Regions from separate parts of the Pantoea sp. nfd-35 genome, predicted to be linked through region 1. Evidence: predicted binding sites of a transcription regulator. Region 1 holds the regulator's gene; each other region holds the start of a gene.
The links. The regulator PurR, encoded in region 1, represses purine synthesis genes. The targets are predictions, from matches to a motif close to CANGCAAACGTTTGCNTG.
Positions count from the first base shown of each region.

Region 2: the regulator PurR is predicted to act here: its motif matches at 5,278-5,295, upstream of cvpA (colicin V production protein).
Region 3: the regulator PurR is predicted to act here: its motif matches at 3,997-4,014, upstream of P9J57_RS01515 (nucleobase:cation symporter-2 family protein).
Region 4: the regulator PurR is predicted to act here: its motif matches at 5,820-5,837, upstream of purT (formate-dependent phosphoribosylglycinamide formyltransferase).

Region 1 covers NZ_CP122403.1:2,487,655-2,495,460, forward strand. The annotation lists gene rnt (ribonuclease T) at 1-537, shown strand, start outside; gene P9J57_RS11570 (Grx4 family monothiol glutaredoxin) at 583-918, opposite strand; gene P9J57_RS11575 (C40 family peptidase) at 1,283-2,104, shown strand; gene cydH (cytochrome bd-I oxidase subunit CydH) at 2,169-2,258, opposite strand; gene purR (HTH-type transcriptional repressor PurR) at 2,539-3,564, shown strand; gene punR (DNA-binding transcriptional activator PunR) at 3,561-4,466, opposite strand; gene punC (purine nucleoside transporter PunC) at 4,576-5,778, shown strand; gene cfa (cyclopropane fatty acyl phospholipid synthase) at 6,065-7,213, shown strand; gene P9J57_RS11605 (riboflavin synthase) at 7,508-7,806, opposite strand, start outside.
Region 2 covers NZ_CP122403.1:1,406,757-1,414,562, reverse strand. The annotation lists gene P9J57_RS06765 (ABC transporter permease) at 1-600, opposite strand, end outside; gene P9J57_RS06760 (histidine ABC transporter permease HisQ) at 597-1,283, opposite strand; gene argT (lysine/arginine/ornithine ABC transporter substrate-binding protein ArgT) at 1,450-2,232, opposite strand; gene P9J57_RS06750 (UbiX family flavin prenyltransferase) at 2,503-3,072, opposite strand; gene purF (amidophosphoribosyltransferase) at 3,174-4,691, opposite strand; gene cvpA (colicin V production protein) at 4,729-5,214, opposite strand; gene dedD (cell division protein DedD) at 5,480-6,271, opposite strand; gene folC (bifunctional tetrahydrofolate synthase/dihydrofolate synthase) at 6,261-7,529, opposite strand; gene accD (acetyl-CoA carboxylase, carboxyltransferase subunit beta) at 7,621-7,806, opposite strand, start outside.
Region 3 covers NZ_CP122403.1:326,300-334,105, reverse strand. The annotation lists gene P9J57_RS01530 (MurR/RpiR family transcriptional regulator) at 1-447, shown strand, start outside; gene iolB (5-deoxy-glucuronate isomerase) at 994-1,812, opposite strand; gene P9J57_RS01520 (CoA-acylating methylmalonate-semialdehyde dehydrogenase) at 1,870-3,375, opposite strand; gene P9J57_RS01515 (nucleobase:cation symporter-2 family protein) at 4,061-5,440, shown strand; gene P9J57_RS01510 (AI-2E family transporter) at 5,706-6,761, shown strand; gene P9J57_RS01505 (FadR/GntR family transcriptional regulator) at 6,750-7,433, opposite strand; gene uxuA (mannonate dehydratase) at 7,582-7,806, shown strand, end outside.
Region 4 covers NZ_CP122403.1:1,967,175-1,974,980, reverse strand. The annotation lists gene P9J57_RS09205 (YebY family protein) at 214-561, opposite strand; gene copD (copper homeostasis membrane protein CopD) at 589-1,464, opposite strand; gene copC (copper homeostasis periplasmic binding protein CopC) at 1,469-1,843, opposite strand; gene P9J57_RS09190 (DNA polymerase III subunit theta) at 1,994-2,224, shown strand; gene exoX (exodeoxyribonuclease X) at 2,224-2,895, shown strand; gene P9J57_RS09180 (prolyl oligopeptidase family serine peptidase) at 2,879-4,951, opposite strand; gene P9J57_RS09175 (tellurite resistance TerB family protein) at 5,067-5,711, opposite strand; gene purT (formate-dependent phosphoribosylglycinamide formyltransferase) at 5,882-7,060, shown strand; gene P9J57_RS09165 (bifunctional 4-hydroxy-2-oxoglutarate aldolase/2-dehydro-3-deoxy-phosphogluconate aldolase) at 7,115-7,753, opposite strand.

The DNA.
Region 1 (7,806 bases):
ATGGATGACGAGGGTTGGCTTCATCACGACCAGACACTGCATTTTCATGTTGAACCTTTTGTCGGCGCTCTGCTGCATCCGGAAGCCCTTGCCTTTACCGGCATCGATCCCAGCAATCCGTTACGGGGCGCGGTGAGCGAATACGAAGCCTTGCATGCCATTTTTAAACTGGTGCGCAAAGGCATTAAAGATACCGGGTGCAATCGCGCGATCATGGTGGCGCATAATGCCACCTTCGATCTTAATTTTATGAATGCCGCCGCCGAACGCGCCAGCCTGAAACGGAATCCGTTTCATCCTTTTGCCACTTTCGACACGGCCGCTCTGAGCGGGTTAGTGCTGGGTCAGACGGTACTGGCCAAAGCCTGCAAAGCGGCCGGGATGGAATTTGACAGCAGTCAGGCGCACTCTGCGCTGTATGACACGCAGCAAACGGCCACGCTGTTCTGCGAACTGGTCAATCGCTGGAAACGTCTGGGAGGCTGGCCGCTGGCTCTAGCGGAAGAAGCAACAGAAGATCAGGGCGCGGCGGAGTAAACGCCCGTTAAACGAAGAAAAGGCCGACGATGTCGGCCTTTTTTATTATTCCGCTTCTTTAAACTTCTCAGCGGTTTCTTTGACCAGCGGTTGTAATTCGCCACGCTGGAACATCTCAACAATAATGTCGCAGCCGCCAACCAGTTCGCCATCGACCCACAGCTGAGGGAAGGTTGGCCAGTTAGCATACTTTGGCAGCTCTGCGCGAATATCCGGGTTCTGCAGAATATCCACGTAAGCGAAGCGCTCACCACAGGCAGACAGCGCCTGAACCGCCTGGGCAGAGAAACCGCAGCTTGGCAGTTTCGGCGAACCTTTCATGTACAGCAGGATCGGGTTTTCTGCGATCTGGCGCTGAATTTTTTCTACAGTACTCATTATTGCCTTCCTTAATTCGTCACTTCGTGTTTCTTTATTGTAGCGACTTCCCTTCAGGACTGAAAATGAGATTTTCTTCCCGTTAGGGCAAACCGCCATGTTTGTTAAGTCCGCTTGCGCGCTATCCACCCGCTCATCGGGACCCAAAAGGTGAATGCATTAATAATTTGCAATAATTTTGCTGAGTTAACCTGCTGAAATTGCTTATTTATGCCTGCTTTTTACCCAAGTTATTAATTAATAAAAAAAGGACTTACTGTTTTAAAAAAAACTGGACTAGAATGTCTTCGGCGCTGATCGTTGATCAGATTTTTCTTAACCTTGTCAGATATCTGTTGAACCTGACAGCTTAACCAGTAAACGGACTATGCGTTCAATTATTACGCTTCTTATTCTGGCTTTTGCGCAACTGTTCTTTAACGTCGCCTCTGCATCACCGCAGGCGCCGGTTAAGGCCAGCTTGCATAAGGTAGAGAAAAAAAGTGCGCGCGAAGATGAGCGGCGCAAGCGACGCACGGTTAAAGCGTCGGCGAAAAAAAGCCGTTCCTCCGCAGAGCAGAAATCCAGCAAAACGCTTAAAACCAGTAAAAATCCCTCTCACGCGGTTGCCTCTCACAAAACCCTGACCAAAGCGACTGATTCACACAAGAAGCTCACCAAAAAAGTGGCCGCCAACGCCACCAGCAAGAAACGCTATGGTCATCAACGCGCGGTGAAGGTGGCGAAAGCGGACAGCAAGGATACCGGCACCATCAAAATGAGCAACGCACACCGTCAGCGCTATCAAAAAGCACGTGAAACGGCGATGGCAAAACTGATGGGACAGCTGGGCAAGCGCTACCAGTGGGGCGGAAAATCGCCGCATACCGGTTTCGACTGCAGCGGCCTGGTGTGGTACGCCTACAAAGATGTGGTGAAATTTAAAATTCCGCGTACTGCAAATGAAATGTATCACCTGCGGGATGCCGCGCCGGTGAATCGGGAAGCGCTGGAGAAAGGCGATCTGGTGTTTTTCCGCATCAACGGACGTGGCACGGCCGACCACGTGGGTGTTTACCTGGGTAACGGTAAATTTATTCAGTCACCGCGTACCGGAAAGGACATTCAAATCAGTGCGTTAAGCGAAGATTACTGGCAGCGCCACTATATTGGTGCGCGTCGCGTCATGACGCCAAAAACCGTTCGCTAAACGTCACTCCTCCGTCATACCGACGGAACGCAGCCGGGACAGGGAAACCTTCCCGGCTTTTTTATTAGTTCAGAATGGCGGTAAAGCTGAACGCAATAATCATCAACAGTGCAGCCGCCGTGGTCATCAATGACAGTTTCAGATCGGTACTCATCACAACTCCTTAGGCACAATTTTAGTAGGGGTTAAGCATTTTCCCACACGCGTGGGTAAAAATCTCGTTTTATCCGCGCAGCCTTGTTAGAATCCCCTCTTTGTTGCGCAACAGCGCGCAACATCGGTTGCGTCAGCACCCTTTTCAACCGTTATTTCCTGCCCCGATGCCCCATAACCGGTCAGAAAAACGATTTTTTTGCAGAAATAACCGTCCGCTGACGCAAACGTTTAACAACATGCTTATCAACAGGTTAGATAAGCCCGGGAGTTCGATTTTCATGGCAACAATTAAAGATGTGGCGAAACGTGCAGGCGTCTCTACCACAACCGTTTCTCACGTCATCAATAAGACGCGCTTTGTCGCAGAAGATACCCGCGAAGCGGTCTGGGAAGCGATTCGGGAATTACATTATTCACCCAGCGCCGTAGCACGCAGCCTGAAGGTGAATCACACCAAAACGCTGGGCCTTTTGGCCACCTCCAGCGAGGCGCCCTATTTCGCTGAAATTATTGAAGCCGTGGAGAATCACTGCTTTGATAAAGGCTACACCCTGATTTTAGGCAACGCGCATAACGACCTGCAAAAACAGCGTGCCTACCTCTCGATGATGGCGCAGAAGCGCGTCGATGGGCTGCTGGTCATGTGTTCTGAGTACCCGGATGATTTGCTGCAAATGCTGGAAGCCAACCGCAATATTCCCATGGTGGTCATGGACTGGGGCGAATCCCGTGCCGATTTTACTGACACGGTGCTGGATAATGCGTTTCAGGGCGGTTATCTGGCCGGCCGCTACCTCATCGAACGCGGGCATCGCGATATTGGCGCCATTCCAGGGCAAATGGAACGTAACACCGGTGGTGGCCGTCATGCCGGTTTCCTCAAGGCGCTGGAAGAAGCCGGTATTCAGCCGCGTTCAGAGTGGATTGTGCAGGGCGATTTCGAGCCTGAATCCGGGTATCAGGCTATGCAGCAAATTCTGTCGCAGAAGCAGCGCCCAAGCGCGGTGTTCTGCGGTGGCGATATTATGGCCATGGGCGCTATCTGTGCCGCCGATGAAATGGGCCTGCGCGTCCCGCAGGATATTTCGGTGATTGGCTACGATAATGTGCGCAACGCACGCTATTTCACGCCTGCACTGACTACCGTGCACCAGCCAAAAGCGCAACTGGGGGAGAAGGCTCTGGAGATGCTGCTGGACCGCATTACCAGCAAGCGTGAAGAGTCGCAAACCATCGAAGTGCATCCGACACTGATTGAGCGACGCTCTGTAGGCTACGGTCCCTATCGCGACTACCGTCGCTAATCCTCGCTCAACCACTCCTGATTGAGCGTTTGCGCATCACCCAGGTAATTGAGCAACCAGCCCAATGCCGGTGATGCGCGATCTTCCGCCCAACTGACGCAGCAGGGACTTTCTGGAAAAGGCTGGGGCAAGTTAAGTTCAGTCACTTCGCCGCTGTCCAGTAGCGGGCGGGCTAAGTGCCCCGGCACCATTGCGACGCACAGCCCGGCCCGGACGCAGTCCAGCCCGGTCTGCCATTCAGGCACCACCAGTCGGCGTTGATTATCCAGAGCCCAGGTCATACGGCGCGGTAACGCGCGCGAGGTGTCTTCCAGCACCAGCGAAGGCCAGTTGCGCAACGCCTCATCATCCAGCCGGGCGACCTGGGTTAACGGATGTTCCCGCGCGACGATGCAGCGCCAGTTCAGGGTTCCCATATCGCGGAAAGCAAACCGCCCGCCCACCGGAATCGCCTGAGTCGCGCCTATTGCGACCTCGACTCTTCCGTCAGCCAGCGCATCCCATACGCCGTTAAACACTTCATAACTGATGTGAAGCTCCATATCCGGAAAGTGGCGATAGAAATCCCTGACGAACTGACGGGTTCGGTGCGGTTTCACAATGCAGTCCACCGCAATCGCGATTTGCCCTCGCCAGCCGTTGGCCAGTTGCTGGCACTGACGGCGCGTGGCATCCATTTTTTTGATGACGCTGCGGCCTTCTCGCACAAAATGTTCGCCCGCAGGTGTCAAAACAACCTCCCGGTGCTGCCGTTCAAACAGCGGTACCGCCAGCCAGGTTTCAAGCTGGCGAACGGTATAGCTTATGGCAGAAGGCACACGGTGTAACTCCTGGGCCGCGGCACTGAAACTGCCGCCACGCGCGACCGCATCAACCACTTCAAGCGCATATTCAGACCACATATCCTGCCTTTAAATTTTTTAACAGCAACAGGCAAATTTTACCGTTTCACAGTATGAAGTACAGCTTTTACACTGCCCCGCGTTTATCCTGCAAAAAAATGAGAATCAGATGTCAGCTTCTAAAGGATTCATTCCCTATCTTGCCGTGCTCAGTATGCTGGGCTTTCTGGCCACCGATATGTACCTGCCCGCCTTCGGGGCCATGCAGCAAAGTTTTAACACCTCCGCCGGGATGATCAGCGCCAGTATGAGCCTGTTCCTGGCGGGTTTTGCCTGTGGTCAGCTGGTATGGGGACCGCTGTCAGATCGTATTGGCCGCAAACCGGTATTGCTGGCAGGACTGAGCCTGTTTGCGCTGGGTTGTGCGGGGATGCTGTGGGTGGACGACGTGGTACTGATGCTGGTGCTGCGCTTCATTCAGGCCATCGGCGTGTGCGCGGCTGCCGTGAGCTGGCAGGCCCTGGTGGTCGATCGCTATCCTCAGTCGCGCGCGAATAAAGTCTTTGCCACTATTATGCCGCTGGTCGCGCTGTCTCCTGCGCTTGCCCCGCTGCTGGGTGCCTGGCTGATTAGCCATTTTCACTGGCGCTCAATTTTTGTCGTTCTGACCGCGATTGCCGCGGCCCTGATCCTGATTACGCTGCGCCTGCCATCGGTACAAACAGCGCGCCGCCCGGCCCCGTCACAGCCCGGTTTTATGACGCTGCTGCGTTCACGCGTCTACAGCGGTAACGTCCTGATGTATTCTGCCTGCTCGGCCAGCTTTTTTGCCTGGCTGACCGGATCACCGTTTATTCTGGCAGCGATTGGCCTGTCGCCTGCTGATATCGGCTTAAGCTATATTCCGCAGACCATTGCTTTCTTAGTCGGCGGTTTTGGCTGCCGTGCGCTCCTTAACCGTTTCAAAGGGGCGCAGTTGCTGCCATGGCTGCTCATCGTCTATAGCCTTAGCGTACTGGCCCTGTTTGCCGTCGCCCTGTCAGGCTCGGTTTCACTCACCGCTTTGCTGGTGCCGTTTTGCGGCATGGCGCTGGCGAACGGGGCGATTTATCCCATCGTCGTATCCAGTGCACTTCTGCCCTTCCCCCATGCGACCGGCAGAGCCGCCGCCCTTCAGAACACGCTGCAGCTGGGCCTGTGCTTTGTCGCCAGCCTGGCCGTATCGGCGGGCCTGACCCAGGCGCTGTTCACCACAACGCTCATCATGGCGGTGACGATTGTACTGGCGCTGGCAGGCTATCAGATGCAGCGCCGCACCGGCGCACAAACTGATATTGCCTCAACGGCACATCCCTGCCAGGATAATCACTGAGGCAACGACTTTTGTCGTCTGAGTGATCAACACGTGACGGGCCCGCCAGCGCCTCCTGTGCCGGGCCCTGATTCGCCGTACCATCATAATAACAATGTTTGACGCAGCCTCATCGCTGTGAAGGTGTCTTTGTGGGCAAATGCACTCTGCTGGCCCCTGCATTGCACCCTTTCTCTGTACGCTTAAGGTTGTCTGGCGCAAGGCGTCATCTGTGACTTTTCTCATAATCCTGAGAAACGGCTCCTGCTCTTTCTCAGGTTCTGACAGTTCTGGTGATGGAGTGGCTATGAGTTCAACATGTGTAGCAGAAGTGAATATCGAACGAAACCATTGGTACCGTATCGTTCATGAGTTATTGCAAAAAGCAGACATCGAAATCAACGGTTCCCGCCCATGGGACATTCAGGTTAAACATCCCGATTTTTTTAAACGCGTCCTGCAAAAGGGCTCCCTGGGGCTGGGCGAAAGTTATATGGACGGCTGGTGGGAGTGCGAAAGGCTGGATATGTTTTTTCATCGGGCGTTGAAACATAAGCTTGATGAGCAGCTTCCTCATCACGTGCAGGATATCGTGCGCATTGCGCTGGCCCGCCTGGTTAACCTGCAGTCGAAAAAACGGGCCTGGCAAGTCGGCAAAGCGCACTATGATCTGGGTAATGACCTTTTTACCCTGATGCTCGATCCTTACATGCAATACTCCTGTGGCTACTGGAAAGACGCCACGACGCTTGAGGCGGCACAGGAAGCCAAACTGGACATGATCTGTCGCAAGCTGCAACTGAAACCCGGTATGACCTTGCTGGATATTGGCTGTGGCTGGGGCGGTCTGGCGGCTTATGCAGCAAGAAACTATGGCGTCAGCGTACAAGGCGTGACGATCTCTGCAGAACAACAAAAGCTGGCGCAGCAACGCTGCGAAGGGCTGGATGTCACTATCCTGCTTCAGGATTATCGCGATCTGAATCAGCAGTTTGACCGCATCGTCTCGGTGGGGATGTTCGAACACGTGGGGCCGAAAAACTACCCAACCTACTTTGCCACGGTCAATCGCAACCTCAAGCCAGACGGAATTTTTCTGCTGCATACCATTGGCGCGCTCAAAACGGATATGCACGTCGATCCGTGGATCGGCAAGTATATTTTCCCGAATGGCTGCCTGCCTTCTTTACGCCATATTGCCGACGTCAGCGAACCGCATTTCATTATGGAAGACTGGCACAACTTCGGCGCTGACTACGACACCACGCTGATGGCCTGGCATGAGCGTTTCCAGCGAGCCTGGCCTGACCTGGCCGGACGTTACGAAGAACGTTTCCGACGCATGTTCTCCTACTACCTGAACGCCTGCGCCGGTGCGTTTCGCGCCCGTGAGATTCAGCTCTGGCAGGTTGTCTTCAGCCGTGGCGTTGAGGGTGGATTGCGGGTGGCGCGATGATTGCGCCCGTTTATGCGCCGTGGCAAGGTCGATATTGTCCGGACCGAACGCGGACGGCAGCCGGTAAGCCAGGTTGCCGCGTTATCTGTCAGCTCCCACCTTCGCAGACGGGAAAATGGCGATCTTAAACCGCAGTCCAGGGCAGCAGCACATTCACGCCGGGCGTTTTCGCCCGGGCAGTTGACACTGCACAGCCGTCAGTCGTCCCGGAAGACGGCGGGCGACACGGCAACCTGCTGGCCTGTGGGCAACGCTTTGGTCACGGCTGGCGTTATTTACCGCTATTTACCGCTGTTAATCCCGATCCGTTTCGGGCTGATCGGCCTGCTCTGCGAGTGCCTTGAGCGCGGCATCTTCACGCTGGGCGAGGACGCGCTCCACCGTGTCCACAATAGCCTGAGTATGGGGATCGATTTCGATGTTAACTCTGTCGCCGAAGGTTTTGGCGCCGAGAGTGGTTCGCTCCAGCGTCTCGGGGATAAGATAAACGCAGAATTTTGTTTTGGTCACGTCGCCTACGGTCAGGCTGATACCGTCGATGCCCACAAATCCTTTGTGCAGGATATATTTCATCTGCAAAGGATCCTGAATTT
Region 2 (7,806 bases), 1.1 Mb from region 1:
AAAGGGCTGATAGGTTGCCGCGTTAATGTCCCTGGCGATTTTCAGCAAATCAGGCACGGTTGCGGTAAAGGCCAGTGCGGTAGAGTGCAGCATGAGTATGACTTCGTTGCTGTAAACCGGTAAGGCCGTGCGCAGTGCAGAAGGCAAAATAATGCAGCGATACAGTTTAAAGGTCGAGAAGCCATAGGCTCGCGCCGCTTCGATTTCACCGTGTGGCACGGCACGAATCGCCCCGGCAAAAATTTCCGTGGTGTAAGCGCAGGTATTAAGGGTAAACGCCAGTAGCGTACAGTTCAGGCCGCTGCGGAAAAACGCATTCAGTAGCTCTGTGCCTTTCACGATTTCCAGCGTATACATGCCGGAATAGAACACCAGCAGTTGCACATAGAGTGGCGTACCGCGAAACACATAGGTAAAGAGCCACACCGGCAGGCTAATAAAACGATTGGGTGATACACGAGCAATCGCCAGCAACACGGCCATGCAGCCGCCCAGTACGACCGAGACAATCAGCAGCCATAGGGTAATCGCCACGCCTGTGAAGCGATAACCGTCTGTCCAGAGCAGCGACTTCCAGTATTCGTGAATAATCTCGATCATAGCTCCGCCCTCTTCACGCCGACCGTGTAGCGGCGATTGAGCCACCAGAGAATGCCGTTAGACAAGGTGGTAAAGACCAGATAAATCACGCCCGCCACGATAGCAAAATAAAACGGCTGCCAGGTGCTTTTACCTGCCAGCTGCGTGGCTTTTACCACATCCTCCAGCCCCAACAGGGAAACCAGCGCCGTGGCTTTCAGGATCACCTGCCAGTTATTACCGATGCCGGGCAGCGCGTAGCGCATCATCGCAGGGAACAGGATACGGCGGAAAACCTGCGAACCGGTAAAACCAAACGCCGTGGCGGCTTCAATCTGCCCTTTTGGCACCGCCATAAAGGCGCCACGGAAGGTTTCGGTAAAATAGGCGCCATAGATAAAGCCCAGGGTGATGATGCCGGCCACCATGGGATCGATATCGAACTGGGCCAGGCCAAGCGCATCGGTGAGATGGTTGAGAGCGATCTGCAGGCCGTAGAAAATCAGCAGCATCAGAACGAGGTCGGGCACGCCACGAATCAGCGTCGTGTAGCCCTCAAAAATCAGTGACAGCAGGCGATTGCGCGACAGCTTCGCGCCTGCGCCAATCAGACCCAGGATCACCGCCAGCAGCACCGAGCTCAGGGCGAGCTCAAGCGTGACCAGCGTGCCTTTTAAAATGACATCAGAGTAGCCATACAACATGGAAAAGGTCCTGTCGTGGGGTGGAAACGACGCTGCGCCGTCGTGCAGACGGGCAGCGCAGCTTCTGTTCTCGCATAGCCGATGACACAGGGTTGCTCCGACCAGAGGGATCGGGACAACCCAGGGCTTATTCTGTTATGCGAACAACAGAGGCGAAGACGACAGATCAGTCACCGTACACGTTGAAATTAAAGTATTTCTTCGCAATTTTGTCGTAGGTACCGTCTTTACGCATTGATTCAAATGCTTTATCGATGGCCGCTTTCAACTCGGTATCGTCTTTACGTAATCCCATACCGGTTCCGACACCGAAGATTTTATCGTCTTTCACGGCCGGACCTGCAAACGCATAGCTTTTACCGACAGGCTGTTTCAGGAAGCCTTCGGCGGCCTGAACTTCGTCCTGGAAGGCGGCGTCAATGCGGCCAGCGGTCAGATCCTGATAGACCAGATCCTGGTTGGCATAAGGCGTTACGGTTACGCCTTTTGGACGCCAGTACTCATTCGCGTAGGTTTCCTGAGTAGTGCCCTGCAGCACGCCGATGTTTTTGCCTTTCAGCGCCTCAGGCGTCGGCTCGATTTTTGATCCTTTCGGCGCGACTAAGCGTGCGTTAGCGGCATACAGTTTGTCTGAGAACGCAATCTCTTCCTGACGTTTAGCGGTGATGGACAGCGAGGAGATGATGGCATCGATTTTCTTCGCTTTCAGCGACGGAATCAGCGCATCAAAATCGCTTTCTACATAGGTACACTTGGTCTGGATACGTTTACAGATTTCGTTAGCCAGGTCGATATCAAAACCAACCAGCTGTCCTTGCGCGTTTTTCGACTCAAACGGCGGATATGTTGGGTCAGTGCCGACACGAATCGAGGTCGGTACTGCTGCAAATACGCTGGCCGCACTGGACAGGCCCAACATTAAAGAAAGAGCCAGAACACGCTTCTTCATAGATTACCCTCAAGTAAATTGCTTATTGTTATGTGATGCATGATGTGTGTTTGCGACGAACACTGCCTTTTCCTGTGCATGTTTCATGCCAGTTCTACAGTTTTGCCGTCTGCCCAGCCGCCCGTTTGGTGACGAAAAGACTGGGTTTGTGAAAGGAATATATCAGTGATGTCGCAGAGAAAAAGCGATGTTGTGAACTTTTAGTTCAAGAAATGCAGGAACAGTGATCGCTCCCGCGTTTCTGCACCAAATAAGGGCGAAAGAACACGCTTATGCACCTTGCCAGCGCACAAACAAGTCCTGCGGTAGTTCAATATCAAACTGATCAATGACCCGATTAACGGTCTGATCGACAAGCTGCTCGATAGTGGTTGGACGGTGGTAAAACGCCGGCACCGGCGGCATGATGATGGCCCCCAGTTCGGCCGCGGTCGTCATCATGCGCAGATGACCAATATGCAGCGGGGTTTCACGTACGCACAGGACCAGTTTACGCTGCTCTTTCAGCACCACGTCTGCTGCGCGCGTCAGCAGCGAGTCGCTGTAGCTGTGAACAATACCGGACAGGGTTTTCATTGAGCACGGCAGGATCACCATGCCCAACGTTTTGAACGACCCGGAGGAGATACTGGCGGCAATGTCCCGCACGTCATGAACCACGTCTGCCAGCGCCTGGACGTCCCGCAGGCTGTAGTCGCTTTCCAGGCTCAGCGTCTGACGTGCCGCATGGCTGATGATCAGATGGGTTTCCACGTCGCTGATCTGCTGCAAGACCTGCAATAGCCGGACGCCATAGATCACGCCGCTTGCGCCCGAAATACCAATAATGAGTCGTTTCATCGTTCAACCTTGCAGTGGCAAAGTGCACCATAATAGCGCAGACCGGCAGAAAACACAGAGGGCGGGATAAATCCCGCCCTCCTTTTTGCATTCAGGTTCGCTTACCCTTCGTTATGCAGCTCGAGGTTTTCGACTTCGTTTTGACGGGCGATGGCTTTCGCATCGTCGTTACGCAGGGATTCCAGATATTCAAGATAGCCCTGATCGACGTCTTTCGTCACGTAGATGCCGTTAAAGACGGAGCACTCAAACTGCACGATATCCGGGTTCTCTTCCCGTACGGCTTCGATAAGGTCATCGAGATCCTGGAAAATCAGCGCATCTGCTTTGATAATCTGGCGAATCTCTTCCACTTCACGGCCGTGGGCAATCAGCTCGGTCGCGCTGGGCATATCAATGCCGTAGACGTTAGGAAAGCGCACTTCCGGCGCGGCAGACGCAAGATAGACCTTTTTCGCGCCCGCCTCTCGCGCCATCTCGATAATCTGCTCGGAGGTGGTGCCACGAACAATTGAGTCATCAATCAGCAGCACGTTCTTATCGCGAAACTCAGCGCGGTTAGCGTTGAGCTTGCGGCGAACGGCGCTGCGGCGCAGTTGCTGTCCCGGCATGATAAAGGTGCGGCCCACGTAGCGGTTTTTCACAAATCCCTGACGGTAAGGCTTATCAAGGATGCGGGCGATTTCCAGCGCGGTATCCATCGAGGTTTCCGGAATGGGAATCACCACGTCGATATCCAGATCTTCCCACTCGCGGGCGATCTTTTGACCCAGCTTGGTGCCCATGCGCACGCGGGCGCTGTAGACCGAAATCTTATCCAGGAAGGAGTCCGGACGCGCAAAATAGACGTATTCGAACAGGCAAGGATTGTTTTTTGGGTTTTCGGCACACTGACGGGTTGAAAGCTGCCCCTGCTCAGTGATGTAAACCGCTTCACCCGGTGCCACGTCACGGATAAATTCAAAACCCAGGGTATCCAGCGCCACGCTTTCGGAGGCGACCATGTACTCGGTACGGCCATCGGCAATGACGCGTTTGCCCAGCACCAGTGGCCGAATGCCGTTAGGATCGCGGAAGGCGACCATGCCGTGACCGATGATCATCGCCACCACGGCATAGGCGCCACGCACCTGCTGGTGGACGGCAGCGATGGCGGCAAACACGTTATCGGCTTCCAGCGGATAGTGCTGAAAACGATCCAGTTCCTGCGCAAAGATATTCAACAGGATTTCAGAATCGGAGGTGGTATTAACGTGACGACGGCCTTTTTCGAACAGCTGCTTACGCAGCTCGTGGGCATTGGTCAGGTTACCGTTATGGGCAAGGGAAATACCGTACGGCGAGTTAACGTAGAATGGCTGGGCTTCAGAAGCGCTGGAGCTGCCCGCGGTAGGATAGCGTGCGTGACCAATCCCCATGTTGCCTTGTAAACGTTGCATATGACGCGCTTCGAAAACATCGCTGACCAGCCCATTAGCCTTACGCAGGCGGAAGCAGTTCAGCGCATCGATGGTACAAATGCCTGCGGCATCCTGCCCACGGTGCTGGAGCACCGTTAACGCGTCATAGATCGACTGGTTGACCGGCATGAAACCGGTGATACCGACAATACCGCACATGTTGTCATTTCCTCATTAAGCCGTACGCCCGGTGGTCTCACCGGGGCAAAAAACTCGACGTGCTTTTCAGGTAGTCAAAAAACCACCTGATTATAGAACTGAACTCGGGAATAAGTTGAGACTGCTGCCAGTCCGGGCTCTTTGAAAAGCCCGTGAATGTATCCAGGAAGAACAGCAGAGCGGCCACGATGAGCACACCACGCAATGCCCCGAAACAAACGCCTAATACCCGATCGGTTCCCGACAGGCCAGTTTTCTCAACCAGCGAGCCGATAACGTAGTTCACTATTGCGCCCACAATCAGGGTCGCGATGAACAGCACCGCAATCGCGATTCCGTTACGAACCAGTTCGTCGTCAAAACCTGTGAACCAGACTGCAAGGTAGGCATAGTAATGACTGGCGACAAAAAACGCGCATCCCCAGGTAACAAGAGATAAGGCTTCGCGGACAAACCCTCGGACCAGGCTGACCAAAGCCGAAAAACCAACTACCGCAATAATGACGTAATCAATCCAGATCATGAACTCTTCCAGCGCCAGTGCCATTGCACCCCTGCTTCCAGTTCGGGGCGCATTCTAACAGAAAAAGAAAACGTTTGCGTAGGGGTTTTCAGGTTCTGCATCCATAAAAAAGGCGATGAAAAAATCCGTCTTCGCCTGTGTCATTTTCACCCCGCTAACAGGCTGAAAAGTTGTCAGAAATTTAGCGTTAAGCCGGGTCAGGCACTGCCGTTCTCATCCCGATTGGCGCTGCCTGTTATTTCTATCGGCAGCGCCAATCGGCGCTTTAGCGGGCGCTGTAAGACTTAACCACGCCGCTCAAGCCTGAAACGTTCTTCAGCTCGCCGACGGCCGCCTGCATCTTCGCTTTTGACGCATCCGGCCCCACATAAATGCGGGTGATTTGCCCCTGCACGGGCGTAGACGGCACGGTATAGGCCCGGTAACCCGACAGGCGCAGTTTCGCCACAATCTCGTTAACCTTGCTGGCGTTCTTGAGTGCGCCTAACTGAACAACGTAAGCCTGACCGGCAGGCTGCGTTTCTTTGGGCTGCTCCGCAGGCGCGGTTTTTTCCGCAGGCTGCGACTGCTCGGCCGGTTTGGTTTTTTCAACAGGCTTAGCCTGCTCAACCGGTTTGGTTTTTTCTACCGGTTTGCTCTGCGTCTGCTCGACCGACTTCGGTTTAGCCTGCTCAACCTGTTTGGGTCGGGTTGGCTCAACCGGCCTGGCTTTCGGCGCTGTCGTGGCCGGAGACGAATGGACCGGTGGCGGTGAGACCACGCTCGGTTCGCTACTTTGCTCGGGCTGACTACTGCCCTCAGCGGCGGCATCATCATCCGTATCAGAATGGCTGACCGCACTGCCTGCGCCTGCTGGCGGATGCGCAGGCAGCGACTGCGTCACCGGCGGCACCATTTCGCTGTCCTGCTGGTCATCGGGTTTGGGCACCAGCGGGATCGCGGCAAATTCTTCTTTATAATGTTTTTTCTTACCATCCAGCAGCCCCGGCAATACGATCACGCCGACGGCCACCAGAATAACGGTACCGACTAAACGGTTTTGAAACTTACTCGCCACGTCCTTTCTCCGTTTCAATCGATTCCATAACCTGCGCCACCGTCAGGAAAGAGCCGCAGACCAGAATAATATCCTGCGCTTCTGCCTGCTGGCGCGCCTGGTGCCAGGCCTGTTCAACATCCGCAAATGCCTGAGCGGGCGTTACGTGCGCCATGAGCTGCTCCGCGCTGGCACCGCGCGGACCGGCCAAGGGTGCGCAATACCAGCAGTCCACCTGAGGTGCCAGGGCCGCCAGGGTGCCGGCAATGTCTTTATCGTGCAGCATCCCCACGACCGCATGGACGCGTCCGCTTTGCGGCAATGCAGCCAGTCGCGAGGCCAGATAGGTCGCCGCATGCGGATTGTGGGCAACGTCCAGAATCACCCGTGGGGATTCGCTGATGGTCTGAAAGCGCCCCGGTAAAATCGCCAGCGGCAGATGCGCACGAATGATTGTGTCGCTCACGTTCAGCCCGGAGGCGCGCAGCGCCACCAGTGCGGTAGCCGCATTAGGCAACGGCACCTGAGGCAGCGGTAAATCATGCAGCTCGCCTTGCGCATCGCGCAGCGACCAGCTCTCTGCCTGCTGATGATAGTGCCAGTCGCGCCCGTGCTGCATTAACCGCGCATCTTTTTCACGGGCAACCTGAGCAATTGTGGCAGGCATATCAGGTTCACCGACCACGGCGGGTTTCGCCTGGCGGAAGACACCGGCTTTTTCCCGGCCAATACTGTCACGATCCGGGCCAAGCCAGTCGGTATGATCCAGCGCGATACTGGTAATCACCGCGACATCCGCATCGACAATATTGGTCGCGTCCAGCCGACCGCCCAACCCGACTTCCAGAATGACGACATCCAGCCCCGCCTGCTTAAACAGGTTAAGCGCCGACAGCGTGCCAAATTCAAAGTAGGTCAGAGAAACCGTACCTCGTCCGGCCTCAATGTCGGCAAAACTGGCGCTGTGTTGGGCTTCACTGAGTTCCTGCCCCTGAATCCGAACGCGCTCGGTGTAGCGCACAAGGTGCGGCGAGCTGTAAACCCCTACCCGATAGCCGGCTGCCATCAGTAAGGTTTCCAGGGTGCGACAGGTGGTCCCTTTGCCATTGGTGCCCGCAACGGTAAAAACGAAGGGTGCAGGCTTGAGCAGGTCCAGACCTTGCGCCACCTGGCGAATACGATCCAGGCCCAGTTCTATCGCCTGAGAGTGGAGGTGCTCAAGATAATAAAGCCACGTGGCCAAAGGCGACGTGGCTTGAGGAAGGTGAAGATTGTCCATATGTCCCGTTTTGCAAATTTATACCCGATGAAAGCCGCAAGGTATACGGTGCATTGGTGGAAGGCGCGACCTGCGCACCTTCTGTCTCCTGTCAGGCCTCGTTGCTCTCCGGATGGCTCGTCGCAGGTGCGAACGCTTCACCGTCGTGCAGCGGTGCGGGCAGATTCATCATTTTTGCCAGCAGACTCGCCAGTTTATAGCGCATTTCCGGACGACGAATGATCATATCAATCGCCCCTTTCTCGATTAAAAACTCACTCCGCTGGAAGCCCGGCGG
Region 3 (7,806 bases), 2.2 Mb from region 1:
GACCAGTTAGACAAAACCGTGCAGCTTCTGAACGAAGCCGAAAATGTCTACGTAATCGGCCTGCGGCGGTCGTTTAGCGTTGCCTCCTATCTAGTGTATGCCCTGCGCCATCTGGAACGCCGTGCCTTCCTGATTGACGGGCTGGGCGGCATGTTTACAGAACAGCTTAATCTGGTTACGCCCAAAGATGTGGTGATTGCCATCAGCTGTTCACCCTATGCAAGGGAGGCGGTAGAAGTGGTCGAGTTGGGGGCCAAACGCGGTGCCAGCTTAATCGCGATCACTGACAGCCAGGTCAGCCCACTTGCCGCCTTCAGTGACGTCTGTTTCGTTGTACGCGAAGCCCAGGTTGACGGTTTTCGCTCTCAGGTTGCCTCGCTGTGCCTGGCACAAACGCTGGCCGTATCCCTGGCGCTGGCGAATGCGCAGTCCGGTCAGCTCTCCTGACATGCCGCCAGCTGCGGCGGCACTGCTTACACGTCATACCTGAACACATGATACACGCGCCCTCAGTAAAGCCGGGAGCATGACGCCCCCGCGCGTCCCGGCGAGAAACGCCCTCTGCAGCAACAAAAACGCAGTCCTCAGGCTCAATGCTGGTCACTTAGGTGACCAGCTTTTTTTTATCGGCATATTTCCGGGATCTTATTCGCAGCTCCCGCGGAAAGTTTCGTTCTCTTCGCCCCGGCAGTATCAGCCATCTCGCCTTTTTATACGGCGTTCTCAGTTCGCCCGGAACCGTGCCCGGGGTAACTCATCAGGAGCCGCGATATCTCACTGATGGCTCTGCTGAGGCTCAGCGGGAATAAGATCAGAGAGCGAACGGGCGCGTTCGGGAGAAGTGGAATGAATGATGCCCAGAGCCTGTGAGAGTTCCATAAAAAAGGGTTCATGATGAACATGAACCCCTTTGATCCCTGCCACTGGATCGGTCAACCGGGCCTTAAATGACCCGCATTAGCCCTCAGGCTGCCGTTTTGCTTTCAGCCGTGATTAACGTGACGGATAGCGATCGCTGTTGATCCAGGCATGATCCTGTTCCCAGCTGAATTTCCACAGGCGAACCGGCCCTGCCATAACGTTAAGGTAGTAATTGTTATAGCCAGCCAGGGTTGCTACAGGATGGTAACCGCGCGGTACGGTGACGACATCCCGGTTATAAACAGCCATGCACTCATCCAGAGAACGATCGTCCGTATAAACGCGCTGCATCGCGAAGCCCTGTTCGGGTTCAAAACGGTGGTAATAGGTTTCTTCCAGATAGGTTTCGTTCTCGCTGTTTTCCTGGTCGTGCTTGTGACTCGGATACGAACTGGTATTGCCCTCATCGGTAAACACTTCCACCACCAGCAAGCTATTTGCCGGTTCACTGTCCGGCAGAATGTTGTGCACAAGTCGCTGGTTGTGGCCTTTGCCGCGCCGCTCAACGCCGACATCTTCTGGCGAAATCAGTCGGGCGGGCAGGTTGTCGCCCTGCCCCGGTGCCTTGCAGACCGCCAGCTCAAGATCGCTGTCCGCTCTTACCGTCACTGCATCATCATGAGGGACATACACGGAATAAGGCGGCGTACGTTCAAACGGCGACATTCGCTTACCTAACCCCGGAAAGTTTGCATGACGCGTGCTAATCGAGGCCAGGCCTGCCACCAGCACCAGGCAAAGCTCGCTGTCACCGCTGGCCATGTCGAGCGTCTGTCCTTGTTTTAACAGGAAAGACTCGAAACCCACATAGCGCCAGCCCGCACTGTCTGGCGTTACCTGCTGTATGCGCCCCTGCTCATCGGGTTGTTTTACCTTTGAGAGTAATGACATCCGCCGTCTCCTAATCCATCGCCCTTTATCGTCAATACGCTGTCACTCAGCGCCCACTCAACCCAACGTCGGCATACTGAATTCAGAAACCGTTTGCTGGCCGCTCGGCCAACGGACGGTCGCTGTTTTCATGCGCGTATAAAAACGTACGCCGTCCGGACCGTGGACATTCAGTGCGCCAAACACCGAGCGCTTCCAGCCACCAAAACTGTGGAATGCCATTGGCACCGGCACGGGCACGTTGACGCCGACCATTCCGGCTTCGACGTTTTGGACAAATTCACGCGCCGTGTGACCATTACTGGTAAAAATGGCGCTGCCGTTGCCGAATTCGTGACTGTTAACCAGTTTCAGCGCACTGTCGTAATCCGGCGCGCGCATGATGCTCAGCACCGGGCCAAAGATTTCTTCACGCCAGATCACCATCTCTGGGGTTACGTGATCGAATAACGTTCCACCGACATAGTAGCCGTCCTCATAGCCTGCAACCTTCTGGTGACGACCATCCACAACCAGCGTTGCCCCTTCCTGCTCGCCGATGTCGATATAACCCAGCACTTTCTTCTGATGGGCGGCCGAAACGACAGGCCCCATTTCATTCTCGTCACTGCCCTTACTCATGCCCGGCCCGACGCGTAATGCTTTAATCAGCGGCGTCAGGCGCGAAATCAGTTTATCGGCGGTGTCATCGCCTACTGCGACCACGACAGGCAACGCCATGCAGCGTTCACCCGCCGAGCCAAATGCGCCCCCCATGATGGCATTGACCGTGGCGTCCAGGTCAGCATCAGGCATGACGATAGCGTGGTTTTTGGCCGCGCCAAATGCCTGCACGCGTTTGCCGTGCGCGCTGGCCGTTTTGTAAATGTGCTCAGCCACACCCGACGAACCCACAAAGCTAACGGCCGCAATTCGGGGATCTTTGTAAAGCTGTTCTGCATTCTCATTCGAACTGTGTACCACGTTGAAAACGCCATCCGGCAGGCCCGCTTCTTTCAGTAACTCCGCCATGCGCACGGCGGCAGACGGATCCAGCGCCGGGGGTTTAAGTACAAAGGTGTTGCCGCAGGCCAGGGCAATAGGGAACATCCACAGTGGCACCATGGCGGGGAAATTGAAGGGGGTAATCCCTGCAACCACGCCGACCGGCTGCATGAGCGAGTAGCTGTCTACGCCGCCGCCCACGTTAGGCGAGTTCTCCCCCTTAAGCAGGTGAGGAATGCCGCAGGCGAACTCAATCACCTCAATCCCGCGCGTCAGTTCACCCAACGCATCAGACCAGACTTTGCCGTGCTCGGACACGATCAGCGCCGCCAGCTCATCACGATGCTGTTCCATTAAGGCTTTAAAGTTGAACATCACGCGTGCGCGGCGCAGCGGGGCGGTTTTGGACCAGGCAGGAAAGGCTGCATGCGCCACGTCGATTGCCTGGGCCACTTCGTCTGCGCTGCATTGGGTAAGTTCACGGATCACCTTGCCGGTTGCCGGATCGAACACAGGAATGGTTTCGTTGCTGGCACTGAACGTGGTTTTACCGCCAATAAAATTTCCTACGATAGTCATGATGTTGCCTCTTTGGTATGTACGGTTCCAGCAGGCAAAGCACAAGAAGTGGCATGCTGGCTGGGCAGGAAAAGCCAAAAGCATGCTGAGAAGCTATTACAATGGAATAAATTTTTCAAATAAATATTTTTGAAAAATTACTTTTTAGCGGGGCAGATCGCATTTTTGCATGTCGCTCTGAACGGCTCGCCAGCAATGGCTGTACATGACTTGTCTGGGGGGAAGTTAGTGCCTGTATGCTGTGACGACAAGCGCCAGCGTGAAGCCTGCACTGATGCGGTCGTCCCTTCCCGGTCAGGCGTCAAAATAAGCAGGGAGAGACAAAACACCGCCTTCCTTTTAAGTTTCATTAAATCGCATAGTGAAATGAATATTTCTTTTTACGCACCTCTTGCCCTCAGCCTGCCTTTGACAAGGTTCACTCTGCTGGCGCAACGCCCTTAAGCCAAACTGGTGCACGACAGTGGTGCAAAATCCCTCAACCACGGCCATTTTCTGAACCAATAATTTCCTGATTGCAAATCAGGAATCATGTGTTTCACAGCTTACCGCCTTTCCTGCATCGCAGAGTAACGGTCTATCTGTATGATTATTAGCATTATTTATGAGATCCCTCGACACAACGCAAAACCTGGCCTGCTTTATGCAATATCGTCGGACCTCCCTGCACCCGAAAGAGATAATCATGTCTGACCCAAAAAACAGCGGCTTACTGTACGGACTGGACCAGCGAATCCCACCACTCCAGGCTTTCTTCAGCGCTTTACAGCATGTGCTGGCGGGCCTGGTTGGCATTATTACGCCCCCGTTGCTGATCGGCACGGCGCTGGGTCTGGATGCGTGGCTGCCTTATTTGATCAGCATGTCGCTCCTTGCCTCCGGCATCGGGACGTTTCTGCAGTCAAACCGGGTATGGGGCATAGGTGCCGGCATGATATGCATGCAGGGCACCAGTTTTGCCTTTCTTGGTGTGGCCATCTCCGGCGGCCTGTGGGTCAAAGCACAGGGCGGCAGTCCAGAAGACATCATGGCGATGCTGTTTGGCGTCAACTTTGTCGCGGCGCTGGTGCCGGTCATCGTCAGCCGCTTCATCGATACCTTAAAGCGGGTCTTTACGCCGGTGGTGACGGGGAGCGTGATTGCGCTGATTGGTATCAGCCTGATCAAAGTCAGTGTGATTAACTGGTGCGGCGGTGAGAAAGCCCAGGATTTTGCCAGCCTCAGTAACCTGGCGCTGGGTGCGTTAACGCTTGGCGTCATCGTTGTGCTGAGCTGCTCCGGTAACCGCTGGCTACGCCTTTCATCGGTCGTGGCCGGCATTGCAGCAGGCTGTATTGCCGCTGCACTGAGTGGCAAATTTCAGGTTCACGATCTGGGCGAGAGCGTCTTTCGTTTACCCTCTCTGTTTCCGTTTGGCTTTCACTTCAACAGTACGCTTTTCATTCCGGTGGTGCTGGTCTCTCTGGTTTGCATCATCGAGGCGGTGGGCGATCTTACTGCTAACAGCCTGATTTCCGGTAAATCTATTACCGACAAGACCTTTAGCGCCCGTCTCAAGGGCGGCATTCTGGCAGACGGACTGAGCTGCATGATTGCGGCGATGCTGAGCGCCTTTCCCAACACCACCTTTGCGCAAAATAACGGCGTGATCCAGATGACGGGCGTGGCGAGTCGTTTTGTCGGCCGTTACGTCGGCGTCATTCTTATCCTGCTGGGGCTGTTTCCACCTTTCAGCGAAGCGCTGCGTCAGATTCCCACACCGGTGCTGGGGGGAGCCACAATGGTGATGTTCGGCTGCGTCGTCACGGCGGGGATTCGCATCCTAAGCCAGGCTCCGCTAACGCGCAGGGAAATACTGATTGTCGGTCTGGCGTTTAGTTTCGGGCTGGGAATCGAATCCGTTCCCGCTTCGCTTTCCCATCTGCCGCCCATGTTTGAGAATCTGTTTGGCTCCGCGGCCACCACCGGCGGCCTGGTCGCCATTGTCCTGAATCTTCTCATTCCTGGCGCAGACAAGCCGGCACGTGAAGAAGTAGAAGAGGGAGAATCCGCACAGTCATTGTAATCCTGCCACATTCACCCGCGACGCAGTCGTTGCGGGTGACCGCCTGTGCGCTCAGGCCCCCTGTCCTTGATGTCTCCGACAGCTTTCTCGCTGGATCCGCCCCAGAATCCTTTAACACCCAGACGGCAACACAGCAGGAAATCCGGCTTATTCCGCCATTTATCAGGTAAAAAACTCGCCTGATTTACCGTTTCCCTTAACAAATCAGACCGTTACTTTTCCTTCAACTACACTTTCATCAGTTATTTATGCGTAGAGATACAGAATGAACGCGTTACAGCAGGAAAAAATTGGACAAAATATCTTAATCAAACTCGCGATGCTGGTGATTATCCTTGCCGGGATAAGAGCGGCCTCCGACATTCTGGTCCCGTTACTTCTGGCGGCCTTTTTTGCCATCGTACTGAATCCGTTAGTCACGATACTGATGCGGCGCGGGCTGCGGCGGGGGTTGGCGATTACCCTGGTGATTACGGTGATTTTTATCGTGATTCTGCTGCTGGGAGCCATACTGGCAAGCTCGATGAGTGAGTTTTCCGACCTCTATCCTCAACTGCGCACCATTATGGAAAAGAAAATGGCGGTGGTTCAGCATCTGGCAGCCAGCATCCATCTCAATATCTCAACCGATGCCCTGGTTCAGCGCTTCGACCCCAATACCGTTATGAATCTGGCCAGTGTGGCGCTGAGTGGCTTTTCAGGCGCGATGACCAATACCGTGTTACTGATCCTCACCGTGGTCTTTATGCTGTTTGAGGTGCACCATCTGCCTTATAAAATGCGTAACTCGTTTGTGAACCCCAAAATTCGTATCGCCGGTTTACACAAGGCCTTAAAAGGGGTGACGCATTACCTGGCATTGAAGACGCTAATCAGCCTGATCACCGGCATCGCGGTCTGGCTGACGCTCTACCTGCTGGACGTGAAATTTGCGTTACTGTGGGGCGTGGTGGCCTTTATCCTTAACTTTATTCCCAATATCGGGCCGATTATTGCCGGTATTCCTCCTTTCCTGCAGGCGCTGCTGCTCAACAGCGTGTTTGACGCGGCAATGGTGGCGGCGCTGTTTACTGCCATTCACATGGTTTTCGGCAATATGCTTGAGCCACGCATCATGGGGCGCGGTCTGGGCTTATCAACATTGGTGGTGTTTCTGTCATTGATATTTTGGGGCTGGCTGCTGGGCCCGGTCGGCATGCTGCTGTCCGTTCCTCTGACCAGCATCACTAAAATTTTAATGGAAACTACCCCGGGCGGGAGCCGTCTGGCCATTATGCTGGGAACCGGCCGCCCCAAGCCTTCGCGGCTGTTAACCAAGTAAACGCTGCTGCACATGCTGCAGATGATCTCTCATCGCCGCCTGTGCAGCCTGCTCATCACCGGACGCAATTGCCTCGGCGATGCGCTGATGGTCCGCGTTCATTTCATCTGCAAAGGTATTGTCGGCATAATGACGTTCCAGCCGGCGGAAATGGGCGCTGTCGCGTTTGTTCCACAGATTTTCCATCATTTCCCGCAACAGATCATTGCCGCTCATCTCGCTAATCAGCAGATGAAAGCCTTTATCCTGCTCGATGAAAGCCGCGTCGTTTTCATTAAATGCCTGGAGCGCTGCGCTAAGGGACAGCAGCTGCTGACGCTGGGCCTCACTGCCGTTTCGCGCCGCCATGCCCGCCAGCATGCTCTCATAGGCTTCGCGCGCCTGTAGCAGATCCTGCAGGCTGAAGTTCTCGGTTTCTTTGCCTGCTGAAGGTTGCGGTAAGGTCTGAGCGACAAAAACCCCCGTACCGGTGTGGATGCTGACGTAACCCCTCATCTCCAGCGCTATCAGGGCTTCACGCACCGATGAACGACTGACGCCCAGTTGTCGGGCCAGTTCCCGTTCGGGCGGCAGCGCCCCGCCCGGCACGAAATCGCCGCCATGAATGCCCGCAATGATGGCATTAGCAATTTGCCGATAAAGCCGCTCAGTTTTCAGTACCGCTAACCCCATAACTCTCTCCTGTTGCAGGCCGCCTTTCGGGCATCAGATGATACGTATTTATATTGCTGCGATCCGGATCACGGCCTTAATTTACGCGCTATCTTACTCTTGGTCCAGCGGCCTGACCACTGGGCCACACGTCCAACAAGGAGCAATAATGGAACATACATGGCGCTGGTACGGCCCGAACGATCCTGTGTCACTTGACGATGCCCGCCAGGCAGGTGCAACAGGAATTGTCACAGCACTTCATCACATCCCTAACGGAGAAGTGTGGCCTGTAGCCGAAATCAAAGCGCGTCAGGCGCTGCTGGCGGAAAAAGGTCTTACCTGGTCAGTCGTTGAAAGCATTCCTGTGCACGAAACGATTAAGACCCAACGC
Region 4 (7,806 bases), 520 kb from region 1:
CAAAAAAAGACCGAACACGATTCCTGTATTCGGTCCAGGGAAATGGCTCTCAAGGAGCCGTGCGCTAAAAGTTGGCATTAATAGAGGCTTTCGCCTTGCTTCTAAAGCGTAGGACAACGCGCCAGATTTTCCAGCCAGCGCCGCGGCTCAGACCATAAACCCGACAGGTTTGTGACACGTAAGACAAATTTGCGCACTCTTGCCTGCATCGTCTTATTTTGTGCACAGCGCCTGTGCACGATCCACGACAGGTTGCAGACTCATCATCCGATCCGGATGCGCTTTATCCGGCGCCTGAATCACGCTGATGGGCTGTGCCTTCACCCGCTTAGCGTTGACCTGAGCCTCCGCCTTCTCATTAAGCGGGTACTGCATCAGCGTGCTGGGATTGATGGCAAACAGCGATCCATCTTTCTCACAGGTCAGCATCACCTCTTCACGATTAAACGGCCACTTGTCTTTACCAATTTCGAAACGGCTGACGGTGATGATTTGTGCCGCTGCTGCCTGACCAGCCAGCGTTAATAACAGCAGTGTGGGGATCGCTTTCTTCAGCAACATAACTTACCTTTATGGGGTTTTCATCATTCAGGTTGGTGACAACGTAGCAAACACGCTGACCAACCCCACTACGCCGCATGCCAGCACAATTTCCAGCTGGGTCATGCGAATAAACAGTCGTTGTGCGGCAAGGCCCGCAATATGAAAGCGCGGCACCAGCCAGTAACGATTCCAGAGCGCAATCAGTACCATAAGCATGACCAGCCCTGCTTTGCACAACAACAGTACAACATAATCGTTGAGATGCCAGTTTGCTGGCGCCCCGGCAATCAGCAGGCTGTTAACGACACCGGTAATTATCGTTAAGGCGACGGCAACGTGACCATAACGGGAAAAACGCATCATGGTGCGGATTGCGGCTGTCCGGTATTCGATGTTACGCGCCATGCGCATCAACACCAACACAGGCACTAACCCGCCCGCCCAAAAGGCGGCGGCGAGGAGATGTAAGGCCTGGTTACTTTGTTGCAGGAGCCCGGCGATACCCTCGCGCATGGCGGCATGGCCCGTTAGCGCCAGGCAGCCTGTCTGTAGCAGGCCAGTTAACAGCCAAACCTGCTGACGGGAGCGGTCACGCATGACAATCGCAGCCACGCTACACAGCGAAAAGAGGAGCTGCCATTGCCACACGGCCCCCCAGCGGGTTGTGAATACCGCCAGCCACACTGCCGTCTCTGACAAATTGTGCCAGTCACCGCTCATCAACACATTTTGTGTGGCCAGCATCGCCAGTGCCGACAGCAGGGCCAGCCATGTACTCCACTTCATTAGCGGAAATAATCGCGCGGCCAGCGAGGTTCGAAAGGCAACCGGTGCCAGCAACCTGCTGTAAAAGGCACTGCCAACCAGCAACATTAATGCCGTGAAATGCAGTGCGCGCAGCACCAGCCACAACAGGGTCACGGTTTTATTTCACGGTGAAGGTATAGCTTCCGTGCGTTTTGTGCCCGTCAACGGACAGCACGTGCCAGTTTACCTGATAAGCACCCTGCGCCAGCGGCTGGGCAAAATCAACCCGCAGGCGGTCGTGCTGCTTGCCATCCAGCCGGGCCTTTTCACCCACGGCTTTATGCTGTGCATTCATGACGTCAACGCCACTGAATGCGGCTTCAACGTCTTCGGTGAAGCTCAGCGTAATGTGTTGCGGCGCAGGCGTTACCGCCGCGTTGGCTGCCGGCACCGACGACGCTAAGTGGGCGTGCGCCAGTGCAAGCTGACTAAACACCATTGTGCCGGTGGCGATCAGAGCCAGCACCCCACGTGAAATCGCGGTTTTTTTCATCTCTTCATCCTGTTAACGGCGGCAAAGGCCACGAACGTGGCGCAAGAATACGCCGCTGAAATTTAACTGTCGAGGCCAGCAATGCTATCCTGTCCCTTGCGCCAGGAGGAGGAAAACATTACTTTTGGTCACGCTTATCGGGAGAATATCATGAGTCACAACCTTGCCTTGCTGTCGCAGGAAGAGAAAGACAAAGTCAATGTCGATCTGGCTGCAGCAGGCGTTGCTTTTAAAGAGCGCTACAACATGCCTGTCGTGGCAGAAATGGTCGCCAACGAACAACCTGAAGCCCTGCGGGACTGGTTTCGTCAGCGTTTAATGCATTACCGCCAGGCCTCTCTCAACCTGTCACGCCTGCCCTACGAGCCTAAACAGAAATAATGATGCTACGCGTTATCGATACGGAAACCTGCGGACTGCAGGGCGGCGTGGTTGAGGTTGCATCGGTAGATGTGATCGACGGCCAAATCGTCAATCCAATGAGCGATCTTGTCTCACCCGATCGCCCCATCAGTCGTCAGGCCATGGCCGTGCACCGCATTACTGAAGCCATGGTGATGGGCAAACCGCCGATTGAAGAGGCCATCCTGCGCTACCACGGCAGTCCCTTTTACGTGGCCCACAACGCCAGCTTTGACCGTCGGATGTTGCCGGAAATGCACGGCGAGTGGATCTGTACCATGACGCTGGCTCGTCAGCTATGGCCCGGCATTAAATACGGTAATCAGGCGCTTCGGCACAGCCTCAAGCTGGATGTGACGCCGCCAGCGGATTTGCATGCTCACCGGGCGCTGTACGACTGCTACGTGACGGCCGCGCTGCTCATTCGAATTATGGATCTGTCCGGCTGGCGTGCGGACGAAATGAGTCTGCGCTCGCAGCCTGCCGCGCAGCGTGATGATGTGCTGCCGTTTGGTAAATATCGTGGTCAGGCGCTGGCCGTGGTGGCCCGAAAAGATCCGGGTTACCTGAAATGGATGTTGGATAACGTGAAAGATTTGCGCCCACCGTTACGGCAGGCGCTGCGCAAGTGCCTTAGTCAGCTTCCGTAAGCGCGGCCGGAGGCAAACTGCCCTGAGCAAGGGCGATGATGAAGGTGAGCTCCAGGGCAACGCCTTCATAGGCCTTGTAGCGCCCAGACTTACCGCCGTGCCCCGAGTCCATATCGGTGCAGAGCAGCAGCAGGTTATCATCGGTTTTATATTCACGCATCTTAGCCACCCATTTTGCCGGTTCCCAGTATTGCACCTGTGAATCATGCAGGCCGGTTGTCACCAGCAGGTGGGGGCAGGTTTTCGCCGCAACGTTGTCATATGGGCTGTATTGCCGGATATAGCGATAGTACTCTGCGTCATTCGGATTGCCCCACTCGTCATATTCCCCGGTCGTCAGTGGAATAGACTCATCAAGCATCGTGGTGAGCACATCAACAAAAGGCACCTGCGCAACCACACCGTGATAGCGCGTGGGCGCCAGATTCATGACTGCGCCCATCAGCAATCCCCCTGCACTTCCTCCCATCGCATAGAGCCGGTCTGGGTGCCCGAATCCACGCGCCACGAGCCCGTTTGTCACGTCGATAAAATCGGTGAAGCTGTTCATCTTATTGAGCAGGCGGCCGCCGTCATACCACTGCTGCCCCATCTCCCCGCCGCCTCGCACATGCACCAGCGCATAGATGAACCCGCGGTCCAGCAGGCTGAGCCGACTGACGCTAAAGTCAGCGTCCATGCTACTGCCATAGGCGCCATAGCCATACACCAGCATGGGGTTCTGCCCTTTCTGAAAATGGGTGCGGTGGTACACCAGCGAGACCGGCACTTCTGTGCCGTCAGAAACGGTGATCCAATGGTGCTCGCTTTTGTACTCATCCGGATTGAAGTCTTTGACCGCACTTTGTTTTAAGATGCGACGTTCCCCCGTATCCATATCCAGTTCAAACAGCGTGGCGGGCGTGGTCATGGACGAATAGCCATAGCGCAGCTTACTGGTGCGCGGCGTAGGATTGTAAGCCAGCCAGGTAACGTAAGTGGGATCGTCAAACGCAATGCCGCTGGTTTCTCCCGTCTCCCAGTTGATTTGCCGCAGGCTGGTCAGCCCACGCTGGCGCTCCTCTACCACCAGCCAGTCACGAAAAAGCTGGAAATCCTCCATTACGATATGGTCGCGCGCGGGGATCACGGTTTGCCAGCGCGCTTCATCCAGATAATGGCTACGGTAGAGTCCGAAATTTTTACCCTCGCGATTCGAGCGGATGAAGAACGTGTGATCATAATGATCAAGACTGTATTCATGATCGCGCCGCCGGGGCAAAAAAACCTGCGGAAGGGCGTCCGGGAAATCCGCATCGATCAGCTGAATCTCGCTGCTGCTGGTGCTGTATAGCACGATCAGGATGAACTGTTTCGACGTGGTTTTATGAATGCTGAGGTGATAGGTATCGTCTTTTTCTTCGTACACGAGCCGATCGTCGTGCTGGGGCGTACCCAACTCATGCCGCCATAGCTGATAAGGCAACAGGGTTTGCGGATGTTTACGAACGTAATAGAGGGTGCGTGAATCATTCGCCCACGCAAAGCTGGACGAGGCATCGTTAAGCACTTCCGGATACCAACTCCCACTGTCCAGATTGCGAAAACGAATGCCGTACTGCCGCCGGGAAAGGAAGTCCTCTGCCACTGCCAGCACCCGGTTATCCGGGCTGATGTGCAGTGCGCCCATAGTATAAAAATCACTGTGTGATGCGCGCTGATTCGCATCCAGCAGCAGTGTCCACGGGTCGCTCTCATCGCTGTCAGCGGGCTGTCGGTAATAGGCGGCATATTCATTGCCGCTTTCATACCGGCTTTGATAGCGATAACCATTTTTCACATAGGGTACTGAGTGGTCCTGCGGCGGCAGGCGATCGATAATCTCATGCAGAATGCGATTCTGTAAGGGCTGTTGTGAGCCCATGATTTTCTGGCCGTAATTGTTCTCAGCGCGTAAATAGTCCAGCACCTCGCTGTTTTCACGCCTGTCGTCACGTAGCCAGTAATAATTGTCGATGCGCGTTTCGCCATGCAGCGATAATTCGTAAGGGATTTTTTTTGCGCTCGGTGCTTTCATGTCATCCGTCCCGCTGAATGTAATGAACACTAAGCGTGGCACTAATGTAAAGAGATGCCAAGTAAAGTGAAGGTAATGTGAGGTTGTGCAGGGCCATATCGCTGGCCCTGTGCGGTTAGCCCGCTTTCTGCTGCAGGATATCCTGCTGAATGCCGTCACGCACATCCTGCGGGATTTTTAGCGCATCGCCCAGGGCGGAAAGATAGCTGCGCTCCATGAAGTGGTCCACATCGATGGCGGCGCAGCTCAGAAAATAGAGTTCAAGCGCCTCTTCTTCATTTTTGACGTCCGCCGCGAGCCACTCGGGGTCCAGCGGTCGCTGCATGGCCTGCTGGATGAGTTTTTCGGCATCCTGACCATAGCCAGCCTCGTGAATATTATGCTTAATCGCCGCGCGTTCACGATCGTCAATATGGCCATCGCTTTTAGCAGCAAAAACCAGCGCGGTCACCAGCCGCTCCGCCCGCTGATCCACTGGCGTTTGCAACTCACCAAAGCCGGGATCGTTTTGATGCGTTTCGCGTACCCGCTGCTTATATTTGTTCCACAGCACGGCACCCGCCGCGGCCCCGCCGCCGATAATCAAAGCCTGACCGCCATATTTCGTTAACAACTTTCGGGATGACTTACTGGCCACCAGCATGGCTGCCAGCCCGCCTAAAGCCCCCGGCGCCAGCATATCGCTTAATCCTCCGCTGGATTTACCCTCGCTGCTTTTTTTAGCCAGTACCGATTGAATCTGTTGCAGCCAGTTATTCATCATCATCTCCCTTTACCATTCAGAAACAACATCATTACCAAAAAGATGTCAGGAAACGTCAGAGCAGGAAAAGTAGCGCAAACCCAGGCAAATAAGCTGAAGGGTGAGAACGCAAACGTTTTCGTATATACTGCGCGCGCATTTTGACTGCTTCGATTTTAGGGGAATTTATGACGACTCTTGGAACTGCGCTGCGCCCTGGTGCAACGCGCGTAATGCTGTTGGGCTCCGGTGAACTGGGGAAAGAAGTTGCGCTGGAATGTCAGCGCCTGGGTGTGGAAGTGATTGCCGTTGACCGCTACGCTGATGCACCTGCCATGCATGTTGCTCATCGCAGCCACGTGATTAATATGCTGGATGGTGACGCGCTGGCCGCGGTGATTGCGCAGGAAAAGCCTCACTTCGTCGTACCCGAAATTGAAGCTATTGCGACTGAAAAACTCCTGGAGCTGGAGCAGCAAGGCCAGCACGTCGTGCCGACCGCCCGCGCGGCGCGCCTGACCATGAACCGCGAGGGCATTCGCCGTCTGGCAGCAGAAGAGCTCGCGCTTCCCACTTCCCACTACCGTTTTGCCGACAGCAAAGATAATTTCGTGTCTGCCGCCGCCGAAATTGGTTTTCCGTGCATCGTGAAGCCAGTGATGAGCTCTTCAGGTAAAGGTCAGAGCTTTATCCGGGATGCCAGCCAGCTGGAAAAAGCCTGGGACTATGCGCAGCAAGGCGGCCGTGCGGGTGCCGGGCGCGTTATCGTGGAAGGCGTGGTGAAGTTTGATTTTGAAATCACCCTGTTAACGATCAGTGCCGTTGACGGCATTCATTTCTGTGCCCCCATTGGTCATCGCCAGGAAGACGGGGATTACCGTGAATCATGGCAACCTCAGCAAATGAGTGAGCTGGCGCTGCAGCGTGCGCAGCACATTGCGGAAACCGTGGTGAAAGCGCTGGGTGGCTATGGGCTGTTTGGCGTAGAGCTGTTTGTCTGCGGCGACGAAGTGGTGTTCAGCGAAGTCTCCCCTCGCCCGCACGATACCGGTATGGTGACGCTGATTTCACAAGATCTGTCTGAATTCGCGCTTCATGTGCGTGCGTTCCTTGGCCTGCCGATTGGCGCCGTTCGCCAGTATGGTCCTTCCGCGTCAGCTGTTATCCTGCCGCAGTTGACCAGTCAGAACGTGCAGTTCGTCAATGTGGAGGCGGCATTGGGTTCAGGTTTGCAGCTGCGCCTGTTTGGCAAACCTGAAATCGACGGTCAGCGCCGTTTAGGTGTTGCCCTGGCCAGTGCGGATACAACTGAAGAAGCCGTTGCGCGTGCCGTTGCCAGCGCGGCGGCTGTCAGCGTTCAGGGATAGTGCCATTGCGGTGAGTCAGTGACTCACCGCTCGCGTTTGACTTCCCGCCGGAGATTACTCCGCGCCAGCGACAGCGTCGCGCGCCAGCTGCGTGATTCGCTGCCAGTCGCCCGCTTCCAGTGCATCGTTTGGCACCAGCCAGGAACCGCCGATACAGAGCACGCTTTTGAGAGCCAGATAGTCACGGTAATTTGTCGGTGAGATACCGCCAGTCGGGCAGAAGCGTACCTGAGGGAAAGGCCCGCCGATGGCCTGCAACGCTTTTACTCCACCGTTCGCTTCCGCAGGGAAAAACTTGAATTCCCGCAAACCATAGTCCATGCCGGTCATCAATTCTGACACCGTGCTAATGCCGGGAATCAGCGGAATCGGGCCTTCAACGGCAGCCTTAAGCAGAGACTCGGTAATCCCCGGGCTAATGACGAACTGGGCACCCGCCTGCGTGACTTCCTGCAGCTGTTGGGTGTTAAGCACAGTGCCGGCTCCCACAATGGCGTCAGGTACGTTTTTAATGATGGCGCGCAGGGCATCCATCGCCACAGGGGTGCGCAACGTGACCTCCAGTACCTTGACGCCACCGGCGACCAGGGCCTGAGCCATGGGAACGGCATGTTCCAGCTTGTTAACCACAATCACCGGCACGACCGGTCCGGTTTTCAGAATCTGTTCGGCACTCGTTTTCCAGTTTTTCATCACGTCCCCTGATGGATAACATTGGGAGCAGCACGGCGAGGACATCGCCAGGT